DNA from 3 places in the Roseomonas marmotae genome. Region 2 is predicted to be linked to each of the others. Evidence: predicted binding sites of a transcription regulator. Region 2 holds the regulator's gene; each other region holds the start of a gene.
What was found. Region 2 encodes LexA, which represses DNA repair genes until DNA is damaged. Its sites were predicted from a motif close to TGTTCTANNTANGTTC; they were not measured.

Region 1 (9,553 bases), 730 kb from region 2:
CCGGCGGCAGGGTGGTGGCGCCCTTCCAGATCCAGTCCTCGCCTTCCTCGGCCGCCAGGGCATCGAGGTCCAGCAGCAATTCCCAGTCCGGGCTGTCGCTGCGGTAGGAGGCGAGTGTGGTGCGGCGCCAGAGGCCGCGCGGATGCTGGGCATCCTGCCAGTAGTTATAGAGCAGGCCGCCCCGCCGGGTGATGTGCGGGATCTTGTCCGGCCGGTCCATCATCGCCTTCAGCGCGGCGGCGTCGGCGGCGGTGCGGGAATCGGACAGGCGGGCGAGGGTCTTCCCGTTCTGCGCCTCGACCCAGGCCAGGGCTTCCGCCCCCTCGATCTCCTCCAGCCACAGGAAGGGATCGTCATCCGGGTGGTCGAGGGTCGGGCGAGCGTCTGGGGCGATGGTCACAGCGAGGTACCTCAGGCCATTTGGTAACGGGCCTTGGCGGCACGCTCGATGGCGCCCGCGATCAGCCGGTCGATATCCATGCCGATACGGAAATCCTGCAGGAACTGCAGCTCTCCCTGTGTCGCCTCGCCATCGGCGGCGGCGACCTCGCAGGCCAGCAGATAGGCCGTCTCCCGCAGGCGCGGGGGCAGGGCGTCGCGCATCATGGTGAAGGCACGGTCCAGGCCGTCGGTCTGGCCAAGCAGGGCCAGGCAGGTCTCGGTCACAGGCTCGATCTCGCGCGCCTGGAAGCCGGCGAAGACCGGCAGTTCCTGCACCAGCCGCGACATCATGCCCAGTTCGGCGTCCGACATGTGCTGGTCGGCGGCGGACATCAGCACCATGGCGCAGATCAGTCCTTCATGGACGGTGAAATGGGTCTTGGTCTGCGGCATCGGGAGGCGTCTTCCTTGTTCAGTCCGGCTCGATCATAGGCCACGATACAGCTTCAACCCGGCGGGAGCGCCGGAGATGCAAGAAAAGCGGCGGTTTGACGCACGGCTTCCGCCAGCCCCAGCCGCCGCGGCACCACACCCTGCGGCAATCCGCCCAGCAGGCGGGAGGGCGTGCGGGGGTCCAGCATCACGAAAACACCCCGGTCGTCGGCGCGGCGGATCAGCCGGCCGAAAGCCTGGCGCAGCCGGTGGCGGGCGATGCCGTCATCATAGGCCGTCGGGCGGCCGCCGGAGAGATGAATCCGCCGCTCCCGGTGCAGAATCGAAGGGCGTGGCCAGGGCACGCGGTCGAAGACCAGCAGCCGCAGGGCGCGCCCCGGCACGTCCACCCCGTCCCGCAGCGCATCCGTGCCCAGCAGGCAGGAATCCTCCTCCGCCCGGAAGATGTCCACCAGGGTGGAACTGTCCATCGCATCGACATGCTGGGCGTAGAGGGGGATGCCGGCCTCGGCCAGGGCGGGGGCGATGCGGGCATGCACGTCCCGCAGCCGGCGGATGGCCGTGAACAGGCCCAGCGCGCCGCCGCCCGCCGCAAGGAAAAGCTGCTGCATGGCCGCGGCCACCTGTCCCGGGCTGTCGCGGTTCATATCCTCCACCACGATGGCCAGGGTCTGGGTCGCGTAGTCGAAGGGGGAGGGTAGGGCGGCGCGGATGGCGGGGTTGGGCAGATGCTGCACGCCGGTGCGCGCCTCGGCCTCCCGCCAGGCGGCTTCCGGGTCGCGCCTGTCCGCCGCGTCACGCAGAGTGGCGGAGGCGATCAGCACGCCATGCGCCGGCGCCGCCACCTGCGTCGCGAAGGGCACGGTGGGGTCCAGCCAGTGGCGGTGCAGCCCCGCATCGAAGTCGCGGCCATCCCGCCTGTTCAGTTCCAGCCAGTCCACATACAGGGGGCGGGTGCCGGGCTCTGGCGCGGGTTCCCGCAGCTGCCGGAGCATGGAGAGCCAGGCGGCCAGCGGGATCAGCGCGCGCCGCTCGATGCTGCGGGCGGCCACGTCCAGGCGGATGCGGTCGCCGGTCTCCAGCTCCTGGTCCGGGTCCTCCAGGATATCGGTCAGGAGCTTTGAGAGATGCTTCAGAGGCGCCTGGAGCTTTTCCAGCGCCTCCTCCAGCCTGGCGGCGGCGCCGGGCAGGCCCTCATGCAGGGGGTGGAGATCGGCCTCGGCGTCATAGAGCGAATCCGCCTCGGTGGCGCGGGCCAGGACCTGGACGCGGGCGGCGCGCAGGAATTCCTCGCCGGGGCGGGGGGTGTCGCCGGGCAGGTCCTCCCAGCGGTCCCACCAGCCGGCGGCGGGCAGGGAGCGTGCCATCTGCTCGGCATGGTCCAGCGGCGGGATCAGGCTGGGATGCTGGGGCAGCAGCTCCTCCAGGCGGCGGCGCAGCCCGCGGGCGCGCCCCCGGCCGCCCTCATTGCCCAGCAGCCAGCGGCGCAGCTCCGCCATCTCGGCGCCGGAGAGGGCGGCGGCGAAGGCGCCATCCGCCGCATCGAACAGGTGGTGCCCTTCGTCGAAGACATAGCGCAGGGCGGGGCCGCTCTCGCCATCGCCGCCGCGCGGGCCCAGCGCGGCCTGCACCATGACCAGGGCATGGTTGGCCACCACCAGATTGGCGGTCTGGGCGCGGCGGATGGAATTCTCGACGAAGCAGCGCTTCCAGTGCGGGCAGGCGGAATGGATGCATTCCCCCCGCCGGTCCGCCAGCAGGGAGATGGAGCCGGCGGGAAACAGCTCGGCGATCCAGCCGGGGAAGTCGCCGCCCATCAGGTCGCCATCGCGCGTGGCGCCGGCCCAGCGCGCCACCAGGGCCAGGGCGACGATGCGGGCGGGCATGGCGCCGCTGACGGCCTCGTCGAAGTTCAGCAGGCAGAGGTAGTTCTCGCGCCCCTTGCGGATGACGACCTTGCGGCGCCGCTCCTCCGGGTCCGGGTAGAGGCGGGCCAGCTCCTGGTCCAGCTGCCGTTGCAGGTTGCGGGTATAGGTGGCGATCCAGACCGGCGCGCCGTTGCGCTCGGCCCAGAGGCTGGCCGGCGCCACATAGCCCAGGGTCTTGCCGGTGCCCGTGCCGGCCTCGGCCAGCACCAGCTGCGGCTCGCCCGGCACTTCGCGCGGCGCGAAGGCCATGCTGGCGGCACTGGCGAAATCGCCCTGGCTGGGGCGCTGCTCGGCGCCTTCGCCCAGGATTTCCGCGAGCCTGGCGCGGGCTTCGGCGGCGGTGACGGGCAGGTTGGCAGGGGGCGGGGGCGGGGCGACTTCCTCCCATTCCGCCAGGGTGCGCCAGACCTTCAGCCCGTCATTGCTGCCGCGCGCCTGCGGCTGGCCCAGGGCCGCCAGCACCGAATCCGCCCAGGGCCAATGGGCGGCATCCCGCAGCCGCGCCGCCAGCATGGCCGCATCGCGGTTGGGCTGGGCGCCACGGGCGCGGGCCAGGCGGCGGAGGATTTCGGTGGCGATCTCCGGCAGCAGGGCGGCGGCGGCTTCGGCATCCTCCGGTGGCGGCAGGTCGAGCGCGATGGCCAGGCCGCGCGGCGTGGGCGCCGCCGGCTGGGCCGGCAGGGCGAAGGCGAAGAGCTCCAGCAGGTCATAGGCGCCGGGGATGGAGGCGATGCCCAGGCGCTTGGCCATGGCCGGCGCATGCACCAGCATCGGCGGGCCGAGTTCCTCCAGGGCCTCCACCGCCTGGCGGGCGGGCAGGGTGGAGAGTTCGCCATCCGGCGTCAGCAGAACGGCGGCGCCATGGGTGGCGGCGATCAGCGCGGGCGCGGCGGGCAGCAGCAGGCGGGGGGGCTGGGGCGGCGGAGGCACGCGCTATCCTAGGGGCAAAAGGCGAACGAGGCCATGATGAGCCGCTCTGCGGAATGCGTGCGTTGACCATGCGCCCTGGCGCTGGCATGGGGCGGGGCATGAGCGCCGATCCCACCCTCCGTACTGTCAAGGCTTGGCCCTTCGAGGAAGCCGCCAAGGTCGCCGATCGCATGGCGGCCACCGGCAAAAAATCGGCGCTGTTCGAGACGGGCTATGGCCCCTCGGGCCTGCCGCATATCGGCACCTTCGGCGAAGTGGCCCGCACGACCTGGGTGCGGAACGCCTTCACCCGCATGACCGGGCTGGAGAGCCGGCTGATCGCCTTCAGCGATGACATGGACGGGCTCCGCAAGGTGCCGGACAATGTCCCGAATGGCGACATGCTGCGCCAGCACCTCGGCAAGTCGCTGACCGCCATCCCCGACCCCTTCGGCACGCATGAGAGCTTCGGGCACCACAACAACGCCCGGCTGCGCAGCTTCCTGGACGAATTCGGCTTCGAATACGAATTCGCCTCCTCCACCGATTATTATAGGTCCGGCCGCTTCGATGCCGCCCTGCAGCGGATGCTGGAGGCGCATGAGGAGGTGCGGCAGGTGATCCTGCCGACGCTCGGCCCCGACCGCCGCGCCACCTATTCCCCCTTCCTGCCGATCCACCCCAGGACGGGCGTGGTCATGCAGGTGCCGATGGAGGAGACGCGGCCGCAGGACGGCACCGTGGTCTGGCGCGACCCCGAGACGGGCGAGCGTTTCGAGACGCCGGTGACGGGGGGGCACGTCAAGGCGCAGTGGAAGGCGGACTGGGCGATGCGCTGGTTCGCCCTCGGCGTCGATTACGAGATGTCGGGCAAGGACCTGATCGACAGCGTCAAGCTCTCCTCCGCCATCTGCCGGGTGCTGGGGGCGGAGCCGCCGGCCACCCTGACCTATGAGCTCTTCCTGGATGCCAATGGCCAGAAGATCTCGAAGTCCAAGGGCAATGGCCTGACCATCGAGGAATGGCTGCGCTACGCGCCGCCCGAGAGCCTCGCCTATTTCATGTATCAGCAGCCCGGGCGCGCCAAGCGGCTGCATTTCGACGTGATCCCCCGCGCCACGGATGAATATCTGCAGCAGCGGGAGAAGCTGCGGGCCAGCCCGGACCCGGCCAACCCGGACTGGCATATCCATGGCGGCGAGGTGCCGAATACGCCAGAGCCGCCGCTGACCTTCGGCATGCTGCTGAATCTCGTCACCGTCTCGGCCGCCGATACGCCGGAGCGGCTGTGGAAATTCGTGCGCAACTACGCGCCGGAGGCGACCCCGGAGAACCAACCGCTGCTTGGGCAGTTGGTGAATTATGCCGTTGCCTATTCCCGCGACTTCATCCTGCCCAGCCTGCGCCCGCGTGCGCCGACGCCGGAAGAGCGGCCCTCCTTCGAGGCGCTGGTGGACCTGTTGAAGCAGCACCAGGCGGAGATCGAGGCGATGCCGCCCGGCCTGACCCAGGCCGAGTTCATCCAGACCCTGGTCTATGACGCCGGCCGCCGGGACCCCTTCCTGGTGCCGGCCAAGGATGGTGGGCGGCCGGGTGTCTCGCGCGGCTGGTTCAGCGCGCTCTACCAGGTGCTGGTGGGCACCGACCAGGGGCCGCGCTTCGGCTCGGTGGCCGCCGCCTATGGCATCCCCGAGACCATCCGGCTGGTGGAGGAAGCGCTGGCCCGGCCATCCGAACCTGACACGGCATCCGGGGCCGGTCAGGCGTGAAGCCGGTGCTGGCCCTGCTGCGGCGGCATGGGCCAACGGCCTTCGGCCTGCTGCTGCTGGCCGGCGCCATCTATGTGGTCCAGAAGGAGTTCCGCCACCTCTCCATCGCCGATATCACCGCGGCGGTGGAGGCGGTGCCGGCCCGCACCCTCTGGATCGCCGGCGGCTGGACGCTGCTCGCCTATGCGGTGCTGACGGTCTATGACCGGCTGGGCTCGGTCTATGCCGGCAAGCCTGTCAGCTATCTGCGTACCTCCCTGGCCTCCTTCTGCGCCTATACCCTGGCACATAACCTGGGGGTCGCGGCCGTCTCCGGCGCTGCGGTGCGCTACCGCTTCTATGCCGCCTGGGGGCTGACGCCGGTCGAGATCGCCAAGGTCATCGCTTTCACCAGCCTGACCTTCGGGCTGGGCGGCATGGCACTGGGCGGGTTGGTGCTCATCCTGGAGCCGGACATCCTGCCCTGGTTCCGCGACCATCTGCCTTTCTGGGCCATGCGGGGCCTGGGCGTGCTGCTGCTGCTGGTGGTGGCCTGCTACCTGGTCCTCTCCCGCGTGCTGCCGCATTTCACCGCCTTCGGGCACAAGATCGATCTGCCCGGCTTCCGCATGGCGCTGGGGCAGACGCTGCTGGCGGTGGTGGACGTGGTCGTCACCACCATGATCTTCTACGTGCTGCTGCCGCCGGCGGAGGGGCTGAGCTTCACCCTGTTCCTCGGCATCTATCTGGCGGCCTATTCGGCCGGGCTGGCGGCGAATGTGCCGGGGGGGCTGGGCGTCTTCGACACCGTGGTCCTGGTCTCGTTGCAGCCCTTCGTGCCGGCGCCGCAGGTGATCGGGGCACTGTTCCTCTTCCGGCTCTACTACTACATCGTGCCGCTCTTCATCGCCGGTCTGCTCTTCGCGGGATTCGAGCTGAGCCAGCGGCGCCACCTGCTGACGAATCTCGGCACCGAGGCGCGGGTGGCCGATGCGCTGGAAGTGCCGGCCCTCTCCGGCCTGACGGCCCTGATGGGCATCGCCCTGCTCTTCATCGGCGCGCTGCCCTCCTATGGCACCCGGCTGGCGTTATGGGCGGGGGAATGGGCGGCGCTGGCGAGCCATTTCGCGGCCTCCGTCATCGGTTCCCTGCTGCTGGTGGTATCCTATGGCATGCTGCGGCGCCTGCGGATCGCCCGCAACAGCGGCATCATGCTGCTGCTGCTGGGTGCCGCGGCAGTGGTATTGAAGGGCAAGCCCTGGTGGCTGGTGGTGGTCTTCCTGGTGCCCGCCGGCCTGCTGGCGAGCATGCGGACCGCCTTCTACCGCGATGCCCGCCTGACCGGGGAGCCGCTTTCGGCCAGCACGGTCATCTCCCTGACGGCCTGCATCTTCTGCGCCCTGCTGCTGGCCAGCGTGGCCGGGACCGGGCCCGTGACGGATATGCCCTGGTGGATTGTGCCCTTCTCCTCCGACGCGCCGGCCTCGCTGCGTCTGGCGGTCGGAGTGGCAGGGGTGCTGCTGCTGGTGGCGGTGCTGCGGCTGCTGCGCCCCTCCCGCCTGGTGGCCGCACCGTATGACGAGGCGGCGCGGGCCCGGCTGGCGGAACTGGGCGCCGAGGTGCCGGAGCTGGCGGACGGCGCCATCCTGGTCGATGGCGCCGGCTTCGCCTTCCGCAAGCTGGACGGCGTCTGGGTCGGCCTGGGCGACCCGGCGGGGCAGGAGGAGCAGGCGCGCATCACCGCCCTCTGGCGCTTCCGCGATATCTGCGAGCGCAACGGCGTCAGCCACGCCTTCTGGCATGTGGGGCCGGGGATGCTGCGCGCCTATGAGGATAGCGGGCTGGCGGCGGTGATGCTGCCGGATGGCGGCTATCTCGTCTCCAATGCCGAAGGCGACCCGCGCGGGCTGCTGGAGCAGATGCAGCAGGCCTGACCGCGCGGGCGGCGGGCCAGCCTTACTGGCTGGCCCAGAGGATGCGGTGCATCCAGGCGATCTCGGAAAGATCGAAGCTGTAATTGGGATGGGCCGGGTTCAGGCTGGCCAGCTCGATCCGCCGGGCGGATTGCCGCAGCAGCTCCTTGGCCATCACCTCGCCCTTTATGGTGCGGACCACGACGCGGTCACCGCGCCGCACCGGTGAATTGGGGGAGACGATGATCGTATCCCCGTCCCGGAATACCGGCTCCATGCTGTCGCCCGAGATTTCCAGCGCATAGGCATTGGGATCGGAAAGTTCAGGCGTGCTGATCTCGTCCCAGCCGCCGCCCACGGGGTAGCCGCCATCCCCGAAGAAACCCTCGCTTCCCGCCTGCGCCAGGCCCAGCAGCGGGATGCGCCGGCCCGGATTCGGGCGGCTGCTGTTGTGCAGGGTGGGGGCGCCGGTCACCAGCCCGGCGAAGACCTCCATCTCCGTGCCCGTGGCCTCCAGGATCTTGGCGATGCTCTCGGTCGAGGGCCATCGGGGGCGGCCATCGGCACCCACGCGCTTGGAGGGGTTGAAGGCGGTCGGGTCCAGCTTGGCGCGGCGCGCGAGGCCCGAGGCGGAGAGGCCGTGCTCTGCAGCCAGGGCATCGATGGCCCGCCAGATATCGTCATGACGCATGGGCGCATCATCCTAACGCCTTTGCGCTCAAGCAAGACGTTAATCCTAGGAACATCATCACAAATAGGTGTTGACGCCTACAACCGAAATGATCGATGTTTCTGTTGTGTTCACGTTTAGATAAGAAAGGACACAGCCCCTATGCCCTCTGCCCTTCGTACCAATGCCATGCCGGTGCTCTCTTCCATGGCCAAGGCCGAGCCTTTCCATTCTGCCGAGGAAGCCTGGATCTGGACGATGTCCGGCCTCATCGCTCGCCGTGAAGGGGCGCGCATTGTCGCTGGCGCTGGTAGCAGGCTGCGCCCCTGTGAGCCGGATGACGTGGTGAAATGCCTGGACCGCCTTTACCGGCAGCGGCGCATCGACCTGGTGCATGCGCGCATCCTGCGGATCTGGGGCGAGCGGGGCGTGGCGCCGGACCCGCGACACCTGAGCGAGAAGAACGACTGGCGGATCTGGAACGAGGCGATGCAGCGGCTGGACTGGCCGTTGCGTATGAAGGGCATCGTCGCTGGGGCGGCGCGCGGTGGCGGCATGGCGGAGGTGGTGGAACTGGCGCGCTGGCCGATGGGCGGCGAGGCGTGAGGCGCGGTGCGCTGGCGCGGCAGGCGCCGCCTGTCCGTCAGCCGGGCCGAGTGGGGGCATCCATCGCACCAGGCCGGGTCGCGGTGGAAGAGGAAGGTGCGGCCGCGCCGCTTCGGGCCTCCCACCGTCATGCTCTGGCAGAGGGCGCGCAGCGGATCTGGATCGGTTTTGGCGGGCGGGCGGACCGGCTCTGGCTGCGGCTGCTGAAGCCGGGTTTCCGCCACTGCTTCGCGGCGGTGGAGGATAGACAGGGCTGGACGGTGGTGGAGCCGCTGTCGGGCCGCCTGCTGGTGGCGCGCCCCATGCTGGTGCCGGACTTCGACCTGCCGGGCTTCTACCGCCGGGCCGGGCTGGTGGTGCTGGGGCCCTTCACGCCCGGCGCCCCGCGGTGCCGGGCGCTGCCGACGCTCTCCCCCTATTCCTGCGTGGCGGTGTGCCGGGCGCTGCTGGGGCAGGGGGCGCCTTTCGCCGTGACGCCCCGGGGGCTGTTCCGGGCTTTGGAAAGGACTCTCCTGAGACAGGAGAAAAATCTTGACGAAAGGAATTTATTCCGCTAGATGCAGTCTTGTCACCGGGCGAGCTGCGCCCGCTGATCTTCCTCCGATCCCCCTAACTCGCACGGGCCCGGCCGATCCACATCGGCCGGGCCCGTGTCTTTTTGGGTGGGTTCCCTGACCGCAACCAGAGGAGTCCGCACGCGCATGGGTGGCCTGATGAAAGCCCCGAAGCCGGTGGTGGTGACCGCGTCCGAACCCCCCGCCGCCCCCGCCGCCAGCCAGGCCGATGTGGCCGCCGCTGCCCAGGCGGCACGCGGGCAGAACCAGGATCGCGCGCGGCGCGGCCTGGCCGGCACCATCGTCACCTCCGAACGGGGTGTGCTGACGGAGGCGCCGCGCCCGGCCGCCAGCGCCCGCAAGACCCTGCTGGGGGAATAAGGCATGGCCG
Region 2 (9,553 bases):
CGGCCTGCGGCGTGCCGGTGGCCAAGCACGGCAATAAGGCGCTCTCCTCCAGATCCGGCGCCTCGGACGTCCTGGCGGCGCTGGGCGTCAACCTCGACATGCCGATCCCGGCCCTGGCCGAGGTGCTGCGGCGCGTCGGCATGGTCTTCCTGGCGGCGCCGCGCCACCACGCGGCGCTCCGCCACGCTGCCGGCCCCCGGGTGGAGCTCGCCACGCGCACGATCTTCAACCTCCTGGGCCCGCTCAGCAGCCCTGCCCGCGTGAAGCGGCAGATGACCGGCGCCTTCGCACCGCAATGGCTGCGCCCAATGGCCGAGACCCTGGCGCGGACCGGCACCGAGCATGCCTGGCTGGTGCATGGCCAGGGCCTGGATGAACTCACCCTCGCCGGCCCCAGCAACGTGGTGGAGGTGAAGAACGGCAGCATCCGTGAATTCACCGTCACGCCCGAGGATGCCGGGCTGCCCCGCGCCCCAGCCGAGGCGCTGTTGGGCGGCAACCCCGCCGAGAACGCGGCTGCGCTGATCGCGCTTCTGCGGGGCACGCGTAACGCCTATCGTGACTGCGTCCTGCTGAATGCCGCCGCCGCCCTTATCGTCGCAGGCAAGACGGATGATCTCCCCGCGGCGGCGGGACGCGCGGCACGCGCCATCGACGATGGCGCGGCGCTGGATATGCTGGAGCGGCTGCGTGCCGCCTCCATCGCCACGACGGCTCCATGACTACCTCTTCCGCACCGAATGCCGCGCGCCCGCCCGCGCGAGAAAGAGTCCCGACCATGAATGCCCCACCCCTTCCCGACACGCTGCTGCGGATCCTGGTCGACAAGGAGGTGGAGGTGCGAACCCGCTCCGCCGCCACCCCGCTGGATGAGATGGAGCGCCGGGCGCGTGGTGCCGGCAAGCCTCGCGACTTCACCGGCGCCCTCTGCACTGCCGTCGCAGAGGGACGGATCGGCCTGATCTCCGAGATCAAGCGCGCCTCTCCGTCCGGCGGACTCATCCGCGACCCCTTCGAGCCCGCGACCATTGCCCGGGCCTACGAAGCCGCCGGCGCCTCCTGCCTCTCCGTGCTGACGGATGCCCCATACTTCCAGGGCGCGCCGGAGCATCTGATGGAGGCCCGCGCCGCCTGCGGCCTGCCGGTGCTCCGCAAGGACTTCATCATCGACCCCTGGCAGGTCTTCGAGACGCGGGCCATGGGCGGCGACTGCATCCTGCTGATCCTGGCCGCGCTCTCCGACGCACAGGCGAATGAGCTGGAGGATGTGGCGCGTACCCTGGATATGTCGGTCCTGGCCGAGGTGCATGACGAGCGGGAGCTGGAACGCGCGCTGGGCCTGAACACCCGCCTGATCGGCATCAACAACCGTGACCTGCGGACTCTGCGGACCGATCTCTCCACGACCGAACGGCTGGCACAGCTGGTACCGGCCGACCGCATCCCGGTGGCAGAGAGCGGGCTTCGCGACCCGGAGGATGTGCGGCGCATGGCGCGTGTCGGCGCCCACTGCATCCTGGTGGGCGAGCATCTGCTGCGCCAGCCTGACCTCACCGCCGCCGCCCGCGCCATGGTCGAGGCCTGAATGTCCGCCAAGGACCAGGACAGGCCGCCGGGCGGGACGGCTGGCGGCCTCACGCATTTCGATGCCGAGGGCAAGGCGGTGATGGTCGATGTCTCAGCCAAGCCCGCCACCACCCGCATCGCCGTGGCACGCGGGCGCGTCATGATGGCGCCCGCGACGCTGGAGACCATCTTGCAGGGCGGCATCGGCAAGGGGGATGTGTTGGGCGTGGCGCGGCTGGCGGGCATCATGGGCGCCAAGCGGACGGCGGACCTCATCCCTCTCTGCCACCCCCTGCCCCTGTCCTCCGTGAAGGTGGATCTGGTTCCGGTGTCGCCCGATACGGTTGAGATCGAGGCGACGGCCAAGACAACGGGACAGACGGGGGTGGAGATGGAAGCCCTGACGGCGGTCACGGTCGCGGCGCTGACGGTCTATGACATGTGCAAGGCCATCGACCGCGGCATGCGCGTGGAGGCTGTACGCCTGACGCGCAAGGAAGGCGGCAAGTCCGGGCTCTGGGAGGCTGTCTGATGCTCTCGGTCGAGGAGGCCCTTAACCGCATTCTCGGCGCTTTACAGCCCGTAGGGGCGGAGACCGTCGCCCTCTCGGAAGGCTGGGGCCGGGTGCTGGCATCTCCGGTATTGGCCCGGCTGACCCAGCCACCCGCCGATGTCTCGGCCATGGACGGCTATGCCGTACGCGCGGCGGACGCGACGGAAGGCGCGCGCCTGACCGTGATCGGCGCAGCTCCGGCCGGGCACCCCTTTGCCGGTAAAATTGGCCCGGGGCAGGCCGTGCGTATCTTTACCGGTGCCGTACTGCCTGCCGGCGCAGATGGAATTCTGCTGCAGGAGGATGCCGAGGCCAGCGGTGACGAGGTCGCGGCAAAGGAAGCCGTCCAGCCCGGCCGCTGGATCCGTCGTGCCGGGCTGGACTTCCAGCTCGGCGAGGAGCTGTTGCCCGCGGGCCGCAAGCTGACCGCGCGCGACATCGGGCTGGCGGCGGCGGCCAACCACCCCTGGCTGGGCGTTCATCGCGCGCCGCGCATCGGCATCCTGGCGACCGGCGACGAGATCTCCCTGCCCGGCGAGCCCCTGGCGCCGGGGGGCATCGTCTCTTCCAACGCCCATGCGCTGGCGGCGCTGGTGCGCTCGGCCGGCGGTGCGCCGCTGATCCTGCCCATCGCTCCCGATGATGCCCCGGCTATCGCCGCGACAGCACGGGCGGCGCGCGGCTGCGACCTGCTGGTCACCACGGGAGGCGCCAGCGTGGGCGAGCATGATCTGGTGCAGAAGGCGCTGGGCCCGGAGGGTTTCGCCCTCGATTTCTGGAAGATCGCTATGCGGCCCGGAAAGCCGCTGATCTGGGGCCGCCTGGGCGACACGCCGCTGCTGGGTCTCCCCGGCAACCCGGTTTCCAGCCTGGTCTGTGGCATCGTCTTCCTGTGGCCCGCCATCGCGGCCCTGGGCGGCCGCCCTGGCCTGTCGCCCCCGGTGCGGCGCGCCATCCTGGGAGCGCCCCTGGCCGGGAATGACCGCCGGGCCGATTATCTGCGCGCGTCGCTCTCCACCGATGCGGGAGGAGGCTGGATCGCCACGGCCTTTCCGCGCCAGGATAGCTCCATGCTCAAGACCATGGCGCGGGCGGATGCCCTGCTGCTGCGTCAGCCCCATGCACCGCCCCTGGAGGCCGGCGAGACGGTGGACGTGTTGATTTTGGCCGAGTTAGGGGTCTGAAACCCGTGAAAACCGGTTGACCCGGGCAAGAGAACTTCCGTAGAACATTTGGACAGTTTCCGGTTTGTTCGCAGGCCGGCTCCGATTCTAGGGAAGGTCTCCGCATGCTCACGCGCAAGCAGCACGAGCTGTTGATGTTCATCGACCAGCACCTGCGCGATACCGGATTCTCCCCTTCGTTCGAGGAGATGAAGGAGGCGCTGAAGCTGCGCTCCAAGTCCGGTATCCATCGCCTGATCACGGCACTGGAAGAGCGCGGCTTCCTGAAGCGGCGCGCGCACCGCGCCCGTGCCCTGGAGGTGCTGCGCCTGCCGGACAGCGTGGCGCCGCGCGCTGCCGATGCCATCTCGCGCACGACCGCGCCCAATTACCCCGCCAATGTCATTCGCGGCAATTTCGCCCCGCATCTGCATGGGGTGCAGAAGGGCGCCGCCGATGCCGCGGCGGTGCAGCTGCCGCTCTATGGCCGCATCGCAGCCGGCCAGCCGATCGAGGCGCTGCGTGACCAGGGCAGCAGCGTCGAGGTCCCGGCCGCGCTGCTCCATTCCGGCGACCACTACGCGCTGGAGGTGGCCGGCGATTCCATGACCGGCCTCGGTATACTGGATGGCGATACCGTCATCATCCGCCGGGGCGAGGTCGCGGAGAACGGCGATGTGGTGGTCGCGCTGGTGGACGACAGCGAGGTCACGCTGAAGAAGCTGCGCCGCAACCGCAATTCCATCGCTCTGGAGGCCGCCAATCCGGCTTATGAGACCCGCATCTTTGGCCCGGACCGGGTGAAGGTGCAGGGGAAACTGGTGGGGCTGCTGCGCCGCTACTGAGCGGCGGCCTTTTCCCAGGCCGGGCGCGGCGGCGGCGGCATCCAGGGCCGCTGGCCACGCCATGCCCGATCGGACAGGATGCGCGGTCCTGCCGCATCCAGCCAGATGGCCTGCGGTCCATCGCGCCAGACGGTGAAGCGGTCGACCTTGGCGGTGTCGCGGCATCTGCCACGGATCGGCTCGGGCGACAGCAGTAAGGCCGCCTTGCTGCAATACGCTGCCGCCTGGATGGGTGGCGGTGTCTCCTTCCGGCGTGTCTTTTCAGGACGCAGCAGCATGGCGGCAGGCCCCTCCGGCGCAGGTTGGAAGCGGCAGGCTGTCGGAGTGCAATCCAGTGCGCCATCCGCCGTGCGCCCTTCCATGGGAACTGGAACCGCTTCCTCCTCCGCCCAGCTACGCAGCCAGCTTTCTCGCACCAGACTGGAAGCACCAGTGGCACGTTGCAGGTAGACCGCCTCTGACGTTCGGAAGGCGATCAGCCGTGCATCGGATGAGACGAGGATATCCGGCGGGGCCGCCCACCCCGCGGAGAGGCTGCCGGCCAGAAGCATCGGCAGCCCCAGCAGGCGCCAGGACCCTCGCCAGAGGCAGAGCCACAGCATCCCGAGGCTGGTCAGCGCCAGCCCCCAGGCCGGAATGGGCCTGGCCAGCAGCGCGGCGCCGGGCCAGCCGGCGACGGCGTGGGCCACACGCAGAATACCCTCCACCCCCCAGCCCATGGGGGCCAGAGCCCAACTCTCCAGCCCCAGCGGCATCAGGACCATGGCTGCCATGCCCGCCGGCATGACCAGGATGGAGGTCAGCGGCACCGCGATACCATTGGCGATCACGCCATAGAGCTGCAGCCGGCCGAAGTGGTGCAGCCCGTAGGGCGTGGTTGCCAGCCCGGCCAGCAGCGACGTCATCACCAGCCCGATGAGTATCAGGCCCGGCTTGCGCCACCATTCCTTCCCTGACCGCCATCGGGCCATCCAAGGTCCAGCCCCCTCGTTCGCGGCGATCAGCACCAGGACCGCGGCGAAGCTCATCTGAAAGGAGGGGCCCATCACCGCATGGGGCTGCATCAGCATCACGGCGGTCGCGGCGACGGCCAGGGTCCGAAGCGACAAGGCCCGGCGCCCCAGCAGGATTCCCAGCGTTACCAGCGCCGCCATGGCGAAGCTGCGGAGCATCGGCACCTGCGCGCCAGTCATCAACACGTAGCAGAGCCCGACGACGAGGCTGGCCGGCCCCGCCACCACCTTGCCGTCGCAGCGCAGGGCGAGCCATGGCGACAGCGCCAGCAGAAAGCGCACGAGCCCGAAGCTCAGTCCCATCACGATGGCGATGTGCAAACCGGAGACGGAGAGCAGATGCGCCAGCCCGGAATCGCGCATCGCCACCATATCGTCTTCAGGGATAGCGGTTTGCGATCCGGTCAGCAGCGCCGCCGCGACGGCCCCCGCGCCACCGGGGACCTGACGCGCGATCCTGCCCTCCACCAGGCCGCGCAACCGGGCGAATGGCGAGGCGGGCAAAGGGTCCCCCAGCCGTTCAGCCATGCCGATGGCGAAGCCGGAGCCTCCCAGCCCCTGAAGGAAGGCATTGCGCTGGAAGTCCCAGGCACCGGGGAAGGCGGGCATGGCAGGCTCCCGCACCAGGGCCCTCACCCGCAGACGATCACCCGGAACGGGTAGAAGTGGGTCGTTCTTGCGAAGGCGGAGGCGGATGGAGCGTTCCAGCTCCGGACCTTCGGCGGCGAGGCGCGGCCCGGTCAGGGTCACCCGCAGGCCTTCTGGAAGCCTGTCCACGCTCCCGACCACGCCTTCGGCGATCACGGCTTTGGAGGGCAGGTCCAGACGGGGCGGCAGGCGCTGCACATGCCATGAGGCGATACCGAAGCCCAAAGCGCCCATGCCCAGCATGGCGACGGCCCAGGCTGCCAGTGGCCAGCGGCGCACCAGTGAAAGCGCGGAGGCCAGCAGCGGCAGCGCCAGCCACAGGGCGGGAAAGTCGGGCTCATGGCGCAGGCTGAAATAAGCCAGGATGCCGATCCCCATGGCGACCGGCAGCCAAAGCGGCAACCTCTGCCATTCCGGCGCCAGCGCTTCGGACAAGGTATGGAGCAGGCGCGCTATCGTAGCGGATGGAAGGGGGCGGATGGCCTCGCGCATCCGGTTCCAGAAGCCTGGGGCCGGCGCCACGCTTGAAGCGATCAAAACACGCACGGCATCTCAACCTCCACGCGCACTCTACAGCGGGAATGCGGCGTGGTAGAAGCGGTAACTCCTAGGAAATCTCGCGAGCCAGGGCGTAATCGTCTGGCTTCAAGGAACTTGGCCGAGCCCCATGACAGTCCGCACCCGCTTCGCCCCCTCCCCGACCGGGTATCTGCACATCGGAGGCGCGCGCACCGCCCTCTTCAACTACCTTTTTGCCCGCCATCACGGCGGCCAGTACCTGCTGCGGATCGAGGATACCGATAAGGCCCGCAGCACGAAGGAAGCGGTGGACCAGATCCTCGAGAGCCTGGACTGGCTCGGCCTCTCCCCCGACGAACCTGCGGTGATGCAGAGTGCACGGGAGGCGCGCCATGCCGAGGTGGCGCGGGGGCTGCTAGCGACAGGCAAGGCCTACCAGTGCTTCTGCACCCCGGAAGAGCTGACGGAGATGCGGGAGAAGGCCGCCGCCGAAGGGCGCCCGCCGCGCTATGACGGCCGCTGGCGTGACCGCGACCCGGCCGAGGCGCCGGCCGGCGTAAAGCCCGTCATCCGCATCAAGGCCCCGCGCGATGGCGAGACGGTGATCCACGACCTGGTGCAGGGCGAGGTGCGGGTCAGGAACAGCGAACTGGATGACATGATCATCCTGCGTTCGGACGGGACGCCGACCTATCTGCATGCGGTGGTCGTGGATGACCATGACATGGCCATCACCCATGTCATCCGTGGCGATGACCACCTGACGAACACCTTCCGCCAGGTGATGATCTACGATGCCATGGGTTGGACGCGGCCGCATTTCGCGCATATCCCGCTGATCCATGGCGCCGATGGAGCCAAGCTGTCCAAGCGCCACGGCGCGGTGGGCGCTCTGGAGTTCCGTGACCAGGGCTTCCTGCCGGAAGCCGTCTGCAATTACCTGCTGCGTCTGGGCTGGGGCCATGGCGACGAGGAATTCGTCCCCCGCGACCGCGCCATCGAGCTTTTCGAACTGAAGGATGTCGGCCGCGCCGCCAGCCGGATGGACTATGCCAAGCTGACGCATCTGAACGCGCAGTACTTGCGCCAGAAGGACGCCGATGCCGTCACCGGCGATGTGCTGGCCATTCTGCGGGGCCGTGGCGCGGTCTTGCCGGAAGGCGCGGTCACCACGATCCGCGCGCTGATGCCGGATATCCAGCCGCGTGCCCGCACGCTGGTGGAAGCCGCGGATATGTGCGGCTTCGCCATCGCCACTATCCCGCTGAACTTTGAGCCCAAGGCCGCCGCCCAGCTGACGCCCGAGGCCAAGGAGCGGCTGCGCGACCTGGCGGATTTCCTGGAGGAAGCGCCCTGGGAGCGGGCCGACCTCGACAAGTGGCTGCGCGACTATGCCGAGGTAAAGAGCCTGAAGCTCGGCGCCGTGGCCCAGCCGTTGCGCGCCGCGCTGACCGGCAGCACGCAATCCCCGCCGATTGATGCCGTGCTCTTCGCCCTCGGCAAGGGCGAGGCCCTCGCACGCATCCGCGCCGCCGCCTGACGCAAAAGGACCGCCTTCATGGACGAAACGCTGCTCGCCTCCCTGCGCGAGATGCAACCCGAGCTGGCGGCGATCCGCCAGGACATCCATGCCCATCCCGAGATCGGGATGGAGGAGGAGCGGACCTCCGCCCTGGTTGCCGCCAAGCTGCGGGAATACGGGCTGCAGGTGGAGGAGGGCATCGGCAAGTATGGCGTGGTGGCCACGCTGAAGGGCCGCCTGCCGGGCCAGCGCGCCATCGGCCTTCGGGCCGATATGGATGCGCTGCTGATCAACGAGGCGACGGGCCTGCCCTATGCCTCAAGGCACCAGGGCAAGATGCATGCCTGCGGCCATGACGGCCATACCACCATGCTGCTGGGCGCGGCGAAATACCTGGCCCGGCATCCGGATTTCGGCGGCACCGTGCATTTCATCTTCCAGCCGGCCGAGGAAGGCCGTGGCGGCGCCGTCGCCATGCTGGAGGACGGCCTCTTCGACCGTTTCCCGGTCGATGCCGTCTATGGCCTGCACAACGATCCGGGCCTGCCGCTTGGCACCTTCTCCACCCGCGTCGGGCCGGCCCTGGCGGCCAGCGACCGCTGGTTCGTCACCTTCCGCGGCACGGGCGGGCATGGTGGCGCCGCGCCGCATCTCTCCACCGACGTCACGGTGGTCCAGGCGCAATTCATCATGGCGCTACAGACCATCGTCAGCCGGAATGTGGCCGCGGTGGATGCGGCGGTGATCAGCGTGGGCGCTGTCGCGGGCGGGTCCTTCGGCTCGGTCAATGTGATGCCGTCGGAAATCCGTATTGGCGGCACCTCGCGCAGCTATGTGCCTGCCGTGCGGGACCTGATGGAGAAGCGGCTCGCGGAACTGGCGCATAGCGTCGCCGCCAGCTTCGGCTGCACGGCGGAACCGGAATACCTGCGCGGCACTACTGCCCTGGTGAACCATGCCGAGCAGACCGGCATCGCCCTGGCCGCCGCCGGCGCCTTGGTGGGCAACGGCCGCGTGGATCCGAACGCCCCTCAGACCACCGGTGGCGAGGATTTCGCCCATATGCTGGAGGCCCGCCCCGGCGCCTTCATGTTCATGGGTCAGGGTGCCGGCGGCGCGACCTCGGAAGGGCTGCACACGCCCACCTACAACTTCAACGACGACGCCATTCCCTTCGGCGCCGGTTATTGGGTGAGCCTGGTGCGGCAGGAGATGGGCGCGGCGGCCTGAGGTCCGCCTTCACCGCCTGTTAATCCGGGGCCTCTATCCTCTCCGCATGTGTGGAGGGAGGCCAGAATGGCCAATGATGCCTCGGACCGGCGCCTGATCGCCTATACTCTCGACCAGGCCTTGCCGCCCATCCAGCCTGCCCCGGTTCGCCGGGACTGGATGGATGGCGGCCAGGGTTTTCCCTATCGCTGCCTGCCGCTGACCATCGCCAATAGCCATGGCTGGGTGGTGCTGGGGGAATGCACCTTCGATGCCGTCTGGAATGGCGGCAACGGCGCCAACGACATCGCGATCAAGATGATCGACCAGGCGGGGCCGCCACCGCTGAGCCATTTCGGCATGGGCGTGCTGACCTTCCATGTCAGTGCGCTGTTCCGAACGCCGCCGGGCATCAACCTCTGGGTTTCCGGCCCGCCCAATACGCCGACGGACGGGATAGCCCCTCTCTCTGGCGTGGTGGAGACGGATTGGGCGCCAATGACCTTCACCATGAA
Region 3 (9,553 bases), 520 kb from region 2:
CGTTTGCGATCTGGATGGCAAGGTCCTGCAAGGAAGTGGCGAGTTACGCAAGGTCGCCTTCCATATCCACGCCCGTATCCATGTGCAGAACCCGGAAGCGAAATGCGTGGTGCATGTCCACCCACGCTGGCTGACGGCGCTTTCGCTGTTGCGGGATGCGGAGCTGCATCTTTCCCACCACAACAACCTGCTGCTGAACGACCGCGTGGTCTACGACCACGAAGGCGACGAGCCGGTGCATCAGAACGAGGAAGGAGACCGGATCGCGCGGCTGATGTGTAACAAATCCGTGATGGTCATGCGTGGGCATGGCGTGACCGTGGTGGGCCCGACGGTGCACGACGCCTTCGACGAATGCTTCATCGCCGAGCGTACGGCGATGTATCAGATGACCGCCATGTCCACCGGCCTGCCGATGCATACCCTGCCTGACCGCCTGCGTCGTAATTGGCATGGTGCCTGGGGCGACAAGATCGATGCCCGGCTGCACCTGAATGCCTGGCGCCGGGTCCTGGACCGCGAGGAACCCGATTACGCAACATGACAGCCGGTGGGGGACAGGCCCTGGCCCATCCCCCCGCCGGTCGCTCAGGCAGCCAGATCTCGCATGACGCGGATCAGGTCGGACTTGCCCTCGAAGCCGATGCCCGGCAGCTCGGGCATGGTGATATGCCCCTGCTCCACCCTCACCCCGTCGGGGAAGCCGCCATAGGGCTGGAAGAGGTCGGGATAGCTCTCATTGCCGCCGAGGCCGAGACCCGCGGCGATGTTCAGCGACATCTGGTGCCCGCCATGCGGGATGCAGCGTGAGGGCGACCAGCCCGCCTGCCGCAGCACGTCCAGCGTGCGGAGATACTCGACGAGCCCATAGGAGAGCGCGCAGTCGAATTGCAGCCAATCCCTATCCGGCCGCATCCCGCCATAGCGCAGGAGGTTACGCGCATCCTGGTGGGAGAAGAGGTTCTCGCCGGTCGCCATCGGAGCCGGGTAGAACTCCGCCAGCGAGGCCTGCAAGGCGTAGTCCAGCGGGTCGCCGGCCTCCTCGTACCAGAAGAGCGGATAGTCCCGCAGCATCTTGGCATAGGCGATGGCGGTCTCCAGGTCGAAGCGGCCATTCGCATCGACGGCCAGCTGGGCATCGCCGCCGATCTCGGCCAGCACCGCCTCGATCCGCGCCCGGTCCTCGGCGATGTCGGCACCGCCGATCTTCATCTTCACCACGTTGTAGCCACGGTCGAGGTAGCTTCGCATTTCCGCCCGTAGCGCGGAGTTGTCCTTGCCCGGGTAGTAGTAACCGCCGGCGGCATAGACGAAGACTCGCGGATTGGCCTCCAGCCCGTGCCGCTCGGCCAGCAGGCGGAAGAGCGGCTTCCGCTCGATCTTGGCCACGGCATCCCAGACCGCCATGTCGATGGTCCCCACGGCGACCGAGCGCTCCCCATGCCCGCCGGGCTTCTCGTTCCTCATCATAGCCGCCCAGACGCGGGCTGGGTCGATATTGTCCCGCGCCGGATCCAGCAGGCTCTGCGGGTCGGCTTCCAGGATGCGGTCGCGGAAGCGCTCGCGGATCAGCCCGCCCTGGCCGTAGCGGCCATTGGAGTTGAAGCCATAGCCCACCACCGGCCGGCCATCCCGCACCACATCCGTCACCACCGCCACCAGGCTGACGGTCATCTTGGTGAAGTCGATATAGGCGTTGCGGATGGGCGACGAGATCGGCTGGGTGATCTCGCGGACATCGGTGATGCGCATTCGGCATTCCCTTACAGGGGCGGTTCCGGGCCGCTGTCGCGCGGCATGATGTGCTGATAGGCTGCGCGCGATGTCTCCTCCAATGCCAAGAACATCCCGCATCATGCCGATCCGGCATCGCCCATGGAGCTGACCTGGCTGGAAGACTTCCTGGCCCTAGCCGCGTTCCGCAACTTCTCGCGGGCGGCGGAGGCGCGGAACGTGACGCAGCCCGCCTTTAGCCGGCGCATCCGTGCGCTGGAGGCTTGGATCGGCACGCCGCTGGTGGTGCGGGCGCCGCAGGGCGTGGCGCTGAACGCGGCAGGCGAATACCTGCTGGCGCATGCCGAGGCGCTGGTGCGCGACATCCATCTGGCGCGGCGCGGCGCCCTGCGCGCGGCGGGGCGGGCGCAGGCGGCGCTGTCCATCGCCGCCACCCATGCGCTGTCCTTCACCTTCTTTCCCGGCTGGGTGCGCGCCGTGGCGCCGCTGGAGGCGATGGGCGCGCTCAACCTCGTCTCCGACAGCATGGCGGCCTGCGAGAAGCTGCTGCTGGGTGGCGAGGTGGACCTGCTGCTCTGCCACATGCATCCGGCCCTGGAGACGCCCCTGGCCTCCGGCGCTTTCCGCAGCCTTGCGGTAGGGCGGGATGATCTGGTGCCGGTCTCCGCGCCGGACGAGGTGGGGAATGCACGCTGGACCCTGCCGGGCGGGGCCGCCACCGCCACGCGGCTGCTGGCCTATAGCGAGGCATCGGGGCTGGGGCGCATCCTGGCGGCTGCCTGGCCGGCGGTACGGTCGGCCGACCCGGTCTTCACCGCGCCGCTGGCGGCGGCGCTGCGGACCATGGCCAGCCAGGGGCATGGGCTGGCCTGGCTGCCGCGCAGCCTGGTGGCGGAGGATCTGGCGGAAGGCCGGCTGGTGGAGGCCGGCGCCGGGCAGGCCATCCCGGTCGAGATCCGGCTATTCCGGCCTCGACACCGGCAATCCGCTGGTGTCGAGGCCTTTTGGGCCGCCGCCCTGGCGCAGGCGCCAGGGCCGGCGGCCTGACGGCTCAGGCGGCCAGCAGGGCCTCGGCGCGGGCGGCGCTGTCGCCGTATTCGAACTCCACGAGCAGCAGCCGCTTGGCCAGGCGCACGGCGCCCAGCTCCTCCGTCATGCCCATGCCGCCATGCAGATGGATGGCCTCCTTGGCGAAAGCGCGGGCGATGAGGCCGATCTGCAACTTGCTCAGCGAGACTTCCCGCCCCGACCAGGGCGTGCCGGCCTCGACCTGCTCCAGCAGGTGGCGCACCAGGGCACGCGCCGTCTCCATCTGCACGTAGAGGTCGACGGTGCGGTGGCGCAGCGCCTGGAAGGCGGAGAGCGGCTGGGCGAACTGCACGCGCGTGTTCAGGTAGCCGATGGTCTGCTCCAGCGCCGCGCCCATGGCGGCCACGGCCTCGACGGAGATCAGGAAGGCGGCGGCATCGCGCGCGCGGGCCAGCGCGGCATCCACGGCCTCGCCTTGTGCCAGCAGCGTGGCGGGCGCGCCCTCGCAGGTGGCATCCAGGCTGGGCTGGCCATCCAGCCGTTCATGCTGGCGCAGCATCAGGCCGGGCGCATCGGCGGGCAGCAGCAGCAGGGCGGTGCCGTTCTCGGCCGCGCAGGCCACCAGCAGATGCGTCAGGCCCGGCAGGCGCGGCGCACCGGAGATCTGGCCGGAAAGGCGCCAGGAATCGCCCTCCCGCACCGCGCGCAGGCCGGGGGCATCCTCCGACAGCACGGGCACCACGCGCAGACTGCCCTCGGCGATGCCGGTCAGGCTTTCATGGCCCGCCTCGCCCGCCGCTTCCAGCAGGGCCGGCGCGACGGCGCAGGCTGGAATCAGCGGCAGGGGCAGCGCCGCGCCCGCCGCGCCTTCGACCAGCGCGGCGAGATCGGCGAGGCCGCCGCCGACGCCGCCCTGGTCCTCGGGCACGGCGATGGCGGGCCAGCCCAGCTCTGTGGCCTGCTGCCAGAGCTGGGCGACATGCGCGTCACGCTCCCGCACCCCGGCCAGTTCGGCGGTGCGGGCATCGGCGGCGATGGCGAATTTGCGGGCGGAGTCGAGCAGGTCGCCCGGCAGCAGCGGGGTGGCCGTGAAGGGCATGGATCAGTTCCCGAACAGGGTGCGGGCCAGCAGGTTCTTCTGAACCTCGTTGCTGCCGCCATAGATGGTGCGCGCACGGCCGTAGAGGAAATTCTGCAGCCACTCGATGCCGGGCCGGGCGCTCTTGCCGCCCTCGGCCTCGAGATCGCGGAAGCCGAAGGCCAGCCGGCGCCCGGTGGCGTCCAGCGCGATTTCCTCCAGCGCCTGCATGAGGTTGGAGCCGATGAGCTTCATGACGGAGGAGACATTGCCCAGCGGGCGGCCATGCATGATGTCCTCCAGCGCGCGGCGGCCCAGGTCGCGCATGGCCATCACCTCGGCCTCGGCGCGCAGCAGGCGCTGACGCAGCTCCGCCCGGCGCGGGTCGGTGGCCGGCATCTCCTCCACCAGCTTGCGGGTGCGGGCCAGCAGGCGCACCACCGGCTCGGTATTGGCGACGCCCAGGCGCTCATGCTGCAGCAGGAACTTGCCGTAGCCCCAGCCCTGCCCTTCCTCGCCCACGCGGGCGGAGACAGGCACGCGCACGCCGTCCAGGAAGACCTGGTTGACATGGTGCCAGTTGTCGATGGTGCGGATGGGCGTGATGCTGATGCCCGGGCTGTCCAGCGGGATGAGCAGCAGCGAGATGCCCTGCTGCTTCTTCGGCTCCTGCGAGGTGCGGACGAGCGTATACATCATGTCCGCTTCCTGCGCGTGGCTGGTCCAGATCTTGGTGCCATCCACGATGTAGTCGTCGCCGTCCCGGACCGCGCGGGTCTTGAGGGAGGCGAGGTCGGAGCCGGCATCGGGCTCCGAATAGCCCTGGCACCACCAGACGCTGCCATCCAGGATGCCCGGCAGATATTTCGCCTTCTGCTCCTCCGACCCGTAGGCGATCAGCACGGGGGCCAGGTGGCGCAGCCCGTGGTGATACTGCGGCGGGCAGTCGCACTCGGCCAGCACCTCATCGAAGATATGGCGCTGGCGCATGGTCCAGCCGGTGCCGCCATATTCCACCGGCCAGTTCGGCGCGCCCCAGCCGCGCTCGAAGAGGATACGCTGCCAGGTGCTCCATTCCTTGCGGCCGAGCTTGCCGCCGCGCGCCATCAGCGCGCGGATCTCCGGCGGGCAGCGCGTCAGGCAGAATTCGCGGACTTCCGCGCGGAAGGCTTCGTCATCCATGGCAGCGCCACCTCAATCGATACGGATATTCGCGCGCTGGATCACCGCGCGCCACTTGTCGGATTCAGACTTCAGGATCTGGCCCAGTTCCTCCGGAGTGCTGCCGGACGCATCGCCGGCGCCGGCCTGGGCGACGCGGCGCATCACCTCCGGGTTGCGCAGCACCGTATTGATGGCGGCATTCAGCCGGTCGATGATCGGCTGCGGCGTGCCTGCCCGGGCGACGACGTAGTTGACGACCGTCACATCGAAGCCCGGCACCGTCTCGCCGATCGTCGGGATGTCCGGCATCTCCTTCGTCCGCGCCGCGGCGCTGACGGCGATGGGACGCAGCTTTCCGGCATCGATCAGCGGCACCATGATCGCGGGCGTGTCGATGGTGAAGGAGACGCGGCCCGCCGCCACGTCCTGGATGGAAGGCCCGCTGCCGCGATAGGGCACATGCACCAACTGCAGCCCGGCCTGCACCGCCAGCAGCTCCCCCGCCAGATGGCTGCCGGCACCGATGCCGGAGGAGGAGAAGGTCAGGCTGCCCGGCTTTTCCTTGCCCAGCCTGATGAGGTCGGCGAGGTTTTTCACCGGCAGGCTGGCATTGGCGGCCAGCAGATAGGTGCCGCGCGTTAGCAGGCTGACCGGCGCGAAATCCTTCTGCGCGTCATAGGGCATGTCCGACATCAGGATCGGATTGGTGATGAGCGGCCCTGGCGTGCCGTAGAGCAGCGTGTAGCCATCGGCCGGCGCATTGGCCACGGCGGCCGCGCCCACATTGCCGCCGGCGCCGCCGCGGTTCTCGACCACGATGGTCTGGCCCAGTTCCTTGCCCAGCGCCTCGGCCACGATGCGGCCGGTGGTATCGGCGCCGCCGCCAGGGGCGAAGGGGATCACCAGCTTGATGGGGCGGCTGGGCCATGCCTGCGCCCGCGCCTTGCCCGCCGCCGCCATGCCCAGTGCCGCGACGCCCAAACCCGTTAGAACCTGCCGGCGATTCATCACCATGTCTCTCCCTCACCACGCCTGAGCGGCGCAGAAATGGCGCCGGTTGCGAGACCGGCGTTCTCTTCTCGCCCGCTATCGTATCGGCAGGGGGGCAGACAATGCCACCCATGGCACAACTGCTGTGCTGCCGCCGTCATGCATCCGTATGCCACCGCAACTCCGCCTCTTTCCGTAGGTTCATTCCCACGTATCAGCTTCCAGGGAGTTCGTTCATGAGTCATTCCGAGACGGGCCCATCCGGAACATCCTCATCCGGCACCACCGCATCCGGGGCCGCTGCCTCCGACACCCCCGCATCCGGTATCAGGTCATCTGACATGGAGACCGAGACCCAGAGCAGCATGCAGGACGGTTACAGCCGCTTTGAGGAAACCGCCCACCGCCTGGCTGAGGATGCCGCCGGCCGTATCGATGCGGGCGCGGAACGCGCCGAGGGCTATGTGCATCAGGGCCTCGATAACATCAGCCGCGCCGGCAGCGCCGTGGCGGGAGCGATTCGGGAGCGCCCCTTCATGTCCCTGGCATTCGCGGCGCTGGGCGGCGCCCTCATGGCGGTTGCCCGCCGCCGCTGAGGCGCCGCACCCCGGCAAAAAGGCGTGCCGTGCCGGCCCTTTTCCCCATGGGGAGGACCGGCACAGCCCTTTTCCACGATCATTCCGGCGTACGGCATGGCCAAGTGATGGATCAGGCTTGTGCTAGGCCGGGCAAGTGTGAGAACAAATAGTGAACTATGGATATCCCGCCCCCCTCCCCTGACCGCTCGGCCCTGCTGGCTGAGCTGCGCCGCAAGCTCGGCGGACTGGAACAAGTCGGCCGACAGGCGGGTGCGGTGCCGCTCTGCGCCGCGCTGGACGGGGCGCTGCCGGCGGGCGGGCTGGCGCGCGCCGCGCTGCATGAGGTGCTGGCGGCGGATGGGGTGGGCGGTGCCGCGCTGGGCTTCGCGGCGCTAGCCCTGGCGCGCAGCGGCGGCACCGTGCTCTGGATCGCGCCGGAGCCCGAGGCCTGGCCGCCGGGGCTGTTGCGCTTCGGGCTGGACCCGTGCCGCCTGCTGCTGGTGCGCGCGGCACGGCAGGCCGAGGCCCTCTGGGCCATGGAGGAGGCGCTGCGCTGCCGCGCCGTCTCGGCCGCGCTGCTGATCGCGCCCCGGATCGGCCTGACCGCCGGGCGGCGGCTGATGCTGGCGGCGGAGGCCGGTGGGGCGATGGGCATCCTGCTGCGGTCGGACAGCGCCGCCCCGGGCCCCACCGTGGCGCTGACGCGCTGGCGGATCGCCCCGCTTCCCGCCCTGGTGCAGGACGAGCCGCATTGGCGGGTGGAGTTGCTGCGGAGCCGGGGTGGCGCCGGTGGCGACTGGGCGCTGCGCTGGCGCGAAGAGGCCCGGCTGCTGGAGGAAGCGGCTCCCCCCGCCACGCTGCCAGGCCGCCGGCGGGCCGGATGAGGCGCCGCTTTTGCCACCCGCCGCGCCTGACACCGCCGGAACCTGAGGCACCGGCACCGCTACCCCAGGTGGCCATGGGGCCAGTGGAAGGACGCCGCTTCCTGGCGCTGCACCTGCCCCTGCTGCCGGTCGAGGCCACGGGGCCGGCCGATGGACCCGTGCTGGTTTGGCGCGCCGAGGGGCCGCGCCGGCAGGTGGTGGCGGTGGATGCGCGGGCCGCGGCGCTGGGCATCGCGCCCCGGCAGAATCTGGCCGATGCCCGCGCCATTGCCCCCGCCGTGCAGCCTCGGCCGGAGGACCCCGCCGCCGAGGCGCGGCGGCTGGAGACACTGGGCCTCTGGACGCTGCGCTTCACGCCGCTGGTGGCGTTGGACCCGCCGCAGGGCCTGCTGCTGGACATCACGGGCATGGAGCGGGTCTTCGGCTCCGAGGCGGCGCTGCGCGACCGTGCCCTGGCGGGGCTGGCGCAGTTGGGCCATGCCGCGCAGGCGGGCATCGCCGGAACCGCGCCGCTGGCTGCCGCCCTGGCACGCGCCGCCCCCGGCAGCATCGCCGCCACCGGGCAGGAGGAAGCGGCCCTGGCACCGCTGCCCCTGGCCGCCCTGCGGCTGGAAGCACCGCTGCTGGCGGCACTGCGCCGGCTGGGGCTGGAATGTCTGGGCGACCTGCTGGCGCAGCCCCGCGCGCCACTGGCCCGCCGCGTCGGCCCGGCGCTGATCCTGGCGCTCGACCGCATGCTAGGCCAGGTCGCCGCCCCCTTCCCCAGCCTGCGCCCGCCGCCGGATTTCCATCTCTCGCGGGAGATGCTGGAACCTTTGGTCACCCGCGCCGGTATCGACGCCGTGCTGTCGCGCCTGCTGCCGCGCCTCTGCCGCCGGTTGCGGGAGGCCGGGCGCGGGCTGCGCCGGCTGGTGCTGCGCGCCCATCGTGGCGACGCCACGATGCAGGAGATCGTGCTGGGCCTGGGTCAGCCCAGCCGCGACCCGGGGCATCTGGCGAAGCTGCTGGAAGGCAGGCTGGACGCGCTGGAACCCCGCTTAGGCTTCGAGCGGCTGGAACTGCTGGCCGAGGCGACGGAACCGCTGGCGGCGTTGCAGGCGGGGATGTCAGCCGGCGCCGTGCCCGCCGCCGATGCCGCCGCGCTGGCGCAGCTGATCGACCGGCTGGGCCAGCGCCTGCCGGTCTGGCGCCTGGCCCCACGCGCCAGCCACTGGCCGGAGCGCGCAGTCATGAAAGTGGACCCCTTCGCCACTTTCACCACACCGGAAGGCTGGGCTGCCCGCCCCCGTCCCCTGCGCCTGCTGCGGAAGCCGGAGCAGATCCAGGTGATCGCCGTGCTGCCGGATGCACCGCCACGCTGCATCCACTGGCGCGGAGGCTGGATCGATATCCGCGCCGCCGAGGGACCGGAGCGGTTCGAGCCGGAATGGTGGCGCGACCGTCCGGACCGGCCGGTGCGCGACTATTACCGCGTGGAATGCATGGACGGCACGCGGCTCTGGGTCTGCCGCGCGGGACTGCCGGAAGCCTCGCCGCGCTGGTTCCTGCACGGCATCTTTGCATGAGGCGCGGCCATGGGTTCGCCGAACTGGGCGCGATGTCCAACTTCACCTTCCTCGAAGGCGCCTCGCATCCGCATGAGCTGGTGCTGACGGCGAAGCTGCTGGGGCATGCGGCCATCGGCATCGCCGACCGCAATTCCCTGGCGGGCGTGGTGCGCGCCATGGTGGCGGCGGAACACAAGGATATCCGCCTGCCCTTCGTGGTCGGCTGCCGCGTGGCGCTGGAGGATGGGCGGGAATACCTCGTCTGGCCCACCGGCCGCGCCGCCTATGGCCGGCTGACGCGCCTGCTCTCCGAAGCGCGGATGGTGGCGGAAAAGGGCGAGGAACGCATCGCCCGCGAGGCCCTGCTGGCCGCCGCCGAGGGGCAGGTGATGGCGCTGCTCGCCCCGGAGGTGCCGGACGAGGCTTTCGCCTCGCGGCTGCGGCAGGATGCCGCGGCGATGCGACGCGGCCTCGCCATGCCGCTGTTCTGCGCCGCCGCACATCGCTTCGGCGGCGATGACCGGCTGCGGCTGCGGCGGCTGGCGGAGA

Region 1: IAI58_RS06970 (S24 family peptidase) is a predicted target of LexA. The motif match lies at 8,120-8,135, and genes of this name have one in related genera.
Region 3: IAI58_RS12845 (ImuA family protein) is a predicted target of LexA. The motif match lies at 6,734-6,749, and genes of this name have one in related genera.

The regions. Positions count from the first base shown of each region.
Region 1 covers NZ_CP061091.1:1,463,397-1,472,949, forward strand. The annotation lists gene IAI58_RS06945 (prolyl oligopeptidase family serine peptidase) at 1-400, opposite strand, end outside; gene IAI58_RS06950 (tellurite resistance TerB family protein) at 412-834, opposite strand; gene IAI58_RS06955 (ATP-dependent DNA helicase) at 888-3,692, opposite strand; gene IAI58_RS06960 (lysine--tRNA ligase) at 3,791-5,440, shown strand; gene IAI58_RS06965 (putative bifunctional lysylphosphatidylglycerol flippase/synthetase) at 5,437-7,353, shown strand; gene IAI58_RS06970 (S24 family peptidase) at 7,376-8,023, opposite strand; gene IAI58_RS06975 (hypothetical protein) at 8,165-8,608, shown strand; gene IAI58_RS06980 (hypothetical protein) at 8,692-9,165, shown strand; gene IAI58_RS06985 (hypothetical protein) at 9,310-9,543, shown strand; gene IAI58_RS06990 (portal protein) at 9,547-9,553, shown strand, end outside.
Region 2 covers NZ_CP061091.1:2,192,099-2,201,651, reverse strand. The annotation lists gene trpD (anthranilate phosphoribosyltransferase) at 1-722, shown strand, start outside; gene trpC (indole-3-glycerol phosphate synthase TrpC) at 779-1,585, shown strand; gene moaC (cyclic pyranopterin monophosphate synthase MoaC) at 1,586-2,098, shown strand; gene IAI58_RS10420 (molybdopterin molybdotransferase MoeA) at 2,098-3,303, shown strand; gene lexA (transcriptional repressor LexA) at 3,408-4,127, shown strand; gene IAI58_RS10410 (ComEC/Rec2 family competence protein) at 4,121-6,190, opposite strand; gene gltX (glutamate--tRNA ligase) at 6,456-7,847, shown strand; gene IAI58_RS10400 (M20 aminoacylase family protein) at 7,866-9,059, shown strand; gene IAI58_RS10395 (DUF6065 family protein) at 9,126-9,553, shown strand, end outside.
Region 3 covers NZ_CP061091.1:2,715,532-2,725,084, forward strand. The annotation lists gene IAI58_RS12810 (class II aldolase/adducin family protein) at 1-544, shown strand, start outside; gene IAI58_RS12815 (mandelate racemase/muconate lactonizing enzyme family protein) at 589-1,752, opposite strand; gene IAI58_RS12820 (LysR family transcriptional regulator) at 1,876-2,781, shown strand; gene IAI58_RS12825 (acyl-CoA dehydrogenase family protein) at 2,786-3,862, opposite strand; gene IAI58_RS12830 (acyl-CoA dehydrogenase family protein) at 3,866-5,023, opposite strand; gene IAI58_RS12835 (Bug family tripartite tricarboxylate transporter substrate binding protein) at 5,036-6,019, opposite strand; gene IAI58_RS12840 (hypothetical protein) at 6,337-6,591, shown strand; gene IAI58_RS12845 (ImuA family protein) at 6,750-7,457, shown strand; gene IAI58_RS12850 (Y-family DNA polymerase) at 7,454-9,022, shown strand; gene IAI58_RS12855 (error-prone DNA polymerase) at 9,019-9,553, shown strand, end outside.